Regions from separate parts of the Brenneria rubrifaciens genome, predicted to be linked through region 2. Evidence: predicted binding sites of a transcription regulator. Region 2 holds the regulator's gene; the other holds the start of a gene.
The links. Region 2 encodes PhoB, which activates phosphate uptake and scavenging genes when phosphate is short. Its sites were predicted from a motif close to CTGTCATAAAACTGNCNNAT; they were not measured.

Region 1: pstS (phosphate ABC transporter substrate-binding protein PstS) is a predicted target of PhoB. The motif match lies at 1,370-1,389, and genes of this name have one in related genera.

The regions. Positions count from the first base shown of each region.
Region 1 is NZ_CP034035.1:3,968,478-3,971,905, forward strand. Features, by position in the region: gene pstS (phosphate ABC transporter substrate-binding protein PstS) at 1,497-2,537, shown strand; gene pstC (phosphate ABC transporter permease PstC) at 2,687-3,428, shown strand, end outside.
Region 2 is NZ_CP034035.1:956,966-960,393, reverse strand. Features, by position in the region: gene phoR (phosphate regulon sensor histidine kinase PhoR) at 1-1,218, opposite strand, end outside; gene phoB (phosphate response regulator transcription factor PhoB) at 1,246-1,935, opposite strand; gene sbcD (exonuclease subunit SbcD) at 2,256-3,428, shown strand, end outside.

The sequences.
Region 1 (3,428 bases), 1.0 Mb from region 2:
CATTGATTCAACTTGCGGTAAGTTTCCTGATTAGACGCCGCAGGTCGGAAAGAAGGCTACCGGCAACTGAAGTCACCGAAGTCGACGTTGCCGGCGGTCATTTCCTTTATGTCGACGTTTCCGGTCGCATACCAGCCGACTTTATTTCACGATTGCGACATACCGGAAATTTGCTGACGTTAATGTCCGTCCGGAACCCAAATATGGGTGAGATTGAGACCCCGTTCCGTATAACCGATGTTCGGGGATGTCATCCGATAAGGCGTAATTCGCTTTTAATGCACGCAGGAACCACCATCATGACCATTTTGAAATAACGTGGTTCCGGGCTGTTAAAATATTTCAGCGTGCCCTGTACTTCCGCCTGCTTGCAGACTGAACGGCGACGATACGTTATTACTGATGCTGTTTTTTTCAATCAACGTAATTTCCGCATGGGCTATGTTTACTGAGCCACTGATTACAATTCAGCTCATCAATAGGCTGACGATGCCTTTTTCATGAGAGTGACTTGTTAAATAAGAGCGCTAAATGACAATCAAAATAAAAACCACCCGACAAACATGAAGTAACCGTATGAATGCTCTCGACTGTTGGGGAAAATGACCTCATCGTCACGCCTGTTTTTGCCCAATACCGATTTAATGCGACGGAACTATGTGGCGTTAGGTTTAAGCTTGTGATATTTCGATTTACAGATGCGTAAGATTATTTCATTTTACCTCCCTGCCATCATCGGCATTCAATGTCGGGTGGTTTTGTTTTTTTATTTCAGGTGGGCTTCGGTCAGCCGTACCCATAATGTAGCGCCTACTGACTTACCTGCATCATTAAAATCTAATTCGGGTGATGCGCCGAATAACCGTTATCCTCTAAACTGACGCCGGCGACAAAAATAATGATCATACCTGAAGCGCGTACGGAGCCGGGAAAGGGTTCAATCAACTGTAGGAAAAGCGAAATACACTGGGGGTTAACGCAAATTAAATCCTGCGCGATGAGCGAGTGACATAGGCGCATTGTGAAAAATGACGCTGAATATATCGGCCAGATAAGCAAAATGGAAATAAGAATCACCGGTTTGCGGCGCGGCGGCAGGTCAACCGTTTTACCGCCGGACCACTGCTGCCCAGCGCTGGGCAGAGTTTCTTGAATGCTTGCGCATGGAGGGCTGGAATGGGCTGCAAAAGGAGGATACGCAGCAGAGTGTGGTGTACCGTTAGCCGCCGTCATCGAGGGAGATGCCCGTCGGCCCCCTGATATCCTCCCGGTACGCAAGTTCATCAATAAGGTTCTTAGCGTGAAACGGCGTCCCGAGTTAACTAATTGAAAATCATAAGCGGGATGGTGGTCAGGATAAGATTTGTTTTTGTCATAAAACTGTCACATTAAGTACATTTTACTGTCACGGAATTGTCCTATTTTTCCTCCTGCAAACTACACTCTGATTAATAACGACTCTGGGTCTACACTTCCAGTATCCCACAGGAGGGATTATGAAACTGATGCGTACCACTATTGCCAGTATCGTTGCAGCAAGTTTTTCACTGACGGCGGTTTCCGCTTTTGCTGCCGCCAACCTCACCGGCGCCGGTGCGACATTTCCCGCGCCAGTTTATTCCAAATGGGCTGACTCCTATCAAAAAGAAACTGGCAATAAAGTCAACTATCAAGGGATTGGATCTTCAGGCGGTGTAAAACAAATTATTGCTAAAACCGTCGACTTCGGCGCTTCTGACGCACCGCTGTCTGATGATAAACTGGCAAAAGATGGTTTATTCCAGTTCCCGACCGTTATCGGTGGCGTGGTGCTGGCGGTAAACATTCCGGGTATTAAATCAGGTGATTTGACGCTGGATGGCAAAACGCTGGGTGATATCTACCTGGGAAAAATCAAAAAATGGAACGATCCCGCCATTACCAAACTGAATCCGAATGCTAAACTGCCGGATCAGGATATTGCGGTGGTGCGTCGTGCGGATGGTTCCGGTACGTCTTTCGTTTTCACCAGCTATCTGGCTAAAGTGAATGCGGAATGGAAAGAAAAAATCGGTTCTGGCTCTACCGTTAACTGGCCGACCGGTCTGGGCGGTAAAGGAAACGATGGTATTGCGGCGTTCGTACAGCGTCTGCCTGGTTCAATCGGCTATGTCGAATATGCTTACGCCAAGCAGAACAATCTGGCTTACACCAAACTGGTTTCTGCGGATGGCGGCGTTGTCAGCCCGACCGGCGCCAATTTTAGTAATGCCGCGAAGGGCGCTGACTGGAGCAGAACTTTTGCTCAGGATCTGACGAATCAGAAAGGCGCGGATGCCTGGCCTATTAGCTCTACCACCTTCATTCTTATACAGAAAGAGCAGGCCAAAGCAGAGCAGGGTACTGAAGTATTGAAGTTCTTCGACTGGGCTTACAACAAAGGCGGCGAGCAAGCTACAGCGCTGGATTACGCCACGCTGCCTAAAGAAGTGGTTGAGCAAATTCGTGCCGCATGGAAAACTCAGATAAAAGACAGTAGCGGTAAAGCGTTATATTAAAACATCTGTCTGCAATGTTCATAGAATCAGATGGCATGAACATTCGCTAAAGGGTTGAAGGTTGTATCGGGGCGGAAAGGTGGCAATCACCTTTCCGCCTTAAACAACTTGTGTGTTGTCAAATGCAGTTGAATTGAGAAGAGAGATGCATGGCTGAGTACAAGCCGGCGATTAAGGCTCCGGGGAAACACGGCGATATCATTTTTGGTGCGCTGGTGAAACTGGCTGCGTTGATCACGCTGATGTTGTTAGGGGGCATTATTGTTTCCCTGATTGTGGCGTCCTGGCCCAGCATTGAAAAGTTTGGTTTTGCTTTTCTATGGACGAAAGAATGGGATGCGCCTGCCGAGCAATTCGGGGCTTTGGTACCGATCTACGGCACGGTTGTTACCTCATTGATTGCGCTGATTATCGCGATACCTATCAGTTTCGGGATCGCACTGTTTCTGACCGAGCTGGCACCCAACTGGCTGAAGCGTCCATTGGGCGTTGCCATTGAATTGCTGGCTGCGATCCCGAGTATTGTTTACGGCATGTGGGGCTTGTTCATTTTCGCCCCGCTGTTTGCCGAATATTTCCAACAGCCGGTGGGTAATGTGCTATCGGGCATTCCGTTTGTGGGCGCGCTTTTCTCAGGACCCGCCTTTGGAATCGGTATTCTGGCGGCTGGCGTGATTCTGGCCATCATGATTATTCCCTACATCGCCGCCGTTATGCGCGACGTGTTTGAACAAACCCCGGTGATGATGAAAGAGTCCGCATACGGTATTGGTTGCACCACCTGGGAAGTGATTTGGCACATTGTCCTGCCTTATACCAAAAATGGCGTGATTGGCGGCATTATGCTGGGGTTGGGGCGTGCGCTGGGCGAAACCATGGCTGTGACCTTCA
Region 2 (3,428 bases):
TTCCAGCCGGGAATCATGGTGACTGAGCGCATGTTTCACAATTGCCAATCCCAGCCCGCTGCCGCCCGTCTGTCGTGAACGCGCCTTGTCGACGCGATAAAAGCGCTCGGTCAGCCGCGGCAGATGCTCAGGCGCGATACCCGGTCCATTATCGCTGACCTGAAACTGCGCCCCCTGCGGGATCTTCTGCCAACACACTTCGATGCGCGTGCCAGCCGGAGTATGGCTGACCGCGTTATAAACCAAATTCGAGACCGCACTACGCAACTGCTCTTCGTTACCGAAGACATGAAGGCTTTCGTTCACACGGAACACCATCTCATGGCGATTATGACTCAGGGCTTGCGCTTCACGCTGCAACACGCGCAGCATCAGCGGCACATCGACTTTCTCATTCAAATCTATCGCGGCGGCGGCCTCAATTCGCGAGAGCGTCAGAAGTTGTTTCACCAGCCCATCCATACGCCGCGTCTGCTCCTGCATGGTGTTCAGCGCTTTGTTGCGCAGCGCGTGCTCCAGCGTTTCGTCCTGCATCATCTCAAGATAGCCCTGCAACACCGTCAGCGGAGTGCGTAATTCATGGCTGACGTTGGCAAAAAAATTACGCCTCGCCCCTTCAAGCTGATGCATCTGCGTAATATCACGCGCCACCATCAGTAACTGCCCTTCTGAATAAGGCATTACGCGAAATTCAACATGATGGGAATTGTTCAGTTGCAGAGTCAGCGGTTTGCTGAAATCACGCCCTTTCAGATAGTGGGCAAATTCAGGGTATCGCAGCAGGTTGAGGATATTTTGGCCGTTATCTTCCGGCCAGCGGAAATTAAGCAGATGCTGCGCCAGATGGTTGCACCAAAAGATAGTCCCTTCTTCCGTGGTGATGACCACCGCATCCGGCAAAGACTCGGCTCCACTGCGAAAGCGCTTAATCAACAGCGCCAGCTCACGTCGGCGTCGGCGATTACGTAATTGCATCTGATAAAGGCCGTAAAACAACGGTTCCCAGCTACCGCGGCCGGGTGGCGGGGTCATACTGCGATCGACCCAAAGCCAGTAAGAAAGTTTGAGTTGATTGTAAAAACTCCAACATAGGGCAGCCAAAACAGCGGCCAGTAAAAACCAGGACAAATAGCCAAAAATCAGTCCCAGCAAAAAAGCGGGTAAGCAAAAAAAAGCCAGCTCCAATGCCAGCCTTTTCCACGATAGACGTTCTAGCACCTTAGTGTTTCTCCGGCACAACTACCTTTAATAACGTGTTGAAAAACGATACCCCGTTCCACGGACAGTCTGTACCATTTTTTCATGGCCGCTGGTTTCCAACGCTTTGCGCAACCGGCGGATGTGAACATCAACGGTACGATCTTCAACATATACGTTAGTGCCCCAAACGTGATTCAGCAACTGTTCCCGGCTATAGACCCGTTCCGGGTGCGTCATAAAGAAGTGCAGCAGCTTAAACTCCGTCGGCCCCATATCCAGCGCATGCTCTTCTGTAGTGACACGATGAGAGGAGGGATCGAGACTTAACCCGCGCATTTCAATCACATCTTCCACCGCCATCGGCGAAATTCGCCGCATCACGGCCTTGATGCGCGCCACCAGCTCTTTGGGCGAAAACGGTTTGGTAATGTAATCATCCGCACCGACTTCAAGCCCTCGAACCCGATCTTCCTCCTCGCCACGCGCGGTCAGCATCATGACGGGGATTTCGCGGGTAAGCGCTTCCCGCTTCATATGCTTAATGAATTGCAGACCGGAACCGCCGGGCAGCATCCAGTCCAGCAGTACCAGCTCTGGAAAAGGTTCCGAGAGCATTTTCACCGCGTTGTCATAATCTTCAGCTTCGACCGGCTGATAACCATTCTGCTCCAAAACGAAGCATACCATTTCACGAATAGGTGCTTCATCTTCTACGACCAATATGCGTCTTGCCATTGTTAATCCTGTCGTTAGTCATCGTCGCTGTTAGCATACGCCGAGCATTATGCGTCAGTTTTGTGACGTTTTTATGAAAAAAACGCCTGGCGCGTTTTTCAGCGTTGCGCAGCAACGACCCAAGGGCGAGCCCCAAGGATGGGGCGAGTAAAAAAACGCCTGGCGCGTTTTTCAGCGTTGCGCAGCAACGCCCCGCCATAACCGCCCACCCCACAGCAAGTTTACGAGCGGCTTTCCAAAAAAGGGTTTTCGTGACGACAGCCGTCGCCGTGGCTGTTTATAATCACTGGCATTGCAATGACAGCCATTCTGGGAGTTTCATGCGTATTATCCATACCGCCGACTGGCACCTGGGGCAGTATTTTTATACCAAAAGCCGCGCGGCCGAGCATCAGGCTTTCCTGCACTGGCTGATCGCGCTGGTCGGGCAGCATCAGGTGGATGCAGTGATAATAGCAGGAGATATCTTTGATAACGGCTCGCCGCCCAGCTACGCCCGGGAAATGTATTACCGTTTCGTTGTCGAACTACAACGAACAGGCTGCCAGCTCGTCGTGCTGGGCGGCAATCATGACTCCGTCGCCACCTTGAACGAATCACGGGATTTGCTGGCCTGCCTGAATACGCGGGTCATCGCCAGTACTGACGGCGATCCCGGCAAACAGGTGGTCGTGCTTGAAAACCGTCAACGTCAGCCAGGCGCTATCCTCTGCGCCATCCCGTTTTTACGGCCGCGAGATCTGATGACCAGCCAGGCGGGACAATCCGGTGAGGAAAAGCAGCAGACCTTGCTGAACGCCATCGCCGCACACTATGAACAGTGTTACCGACTGGCCTGTCAGAAGCGCGACGCGCTGGGATTATCCCTTCCCATCATCGCAACCGGGCATCTGACTACCGTTGGCGTCACCGCCTCCGACTCGGTGCGGGATATTTACATCGGCACATTAGACGCATTTCCGGCTCAGGCCTTTCCCCCCGCCGACTATATCGCCCTTGGCCACATTCATCGTCCGCAGCGGCTGACGCAAAGCGCCCATATTCGCTACAGCGGCTCCCCGATTCCTTTAAGTTTTGATGAGTTGGGCAGTGAGAAATCCGTTTATCTGGTGACATTCGCGCCAGAGACGCCGCCGGTCATCGACGCCTTTCCTGTGCCGATAACCCAGCCTATGCAACTCATTAAGGGCAGTCTGGCGGACATAGAACGCCAGCTCGCCGCCTTCAGCGATTATCAAGGGGAAAAACCGGTATGGCTGGATATTGAAATCACCACACAGGATTACCTGAGCGATATACAAAAACGCATTCAGGCGCTGACCGAGGATTTGCCCGTCGAGGTTTTGCTGCTGCGCCGCAACCGCGAGCAGCATCGGCAGGCCATCGCCCGACAGGAAAAAGAAACGTTGGATGAGCTAACCGTACACGACGTTTTTGAGCGTCGCCTGGCGATTGCCACCGATCTGGAGGAACCCCGCCAACAGCGGGTACGA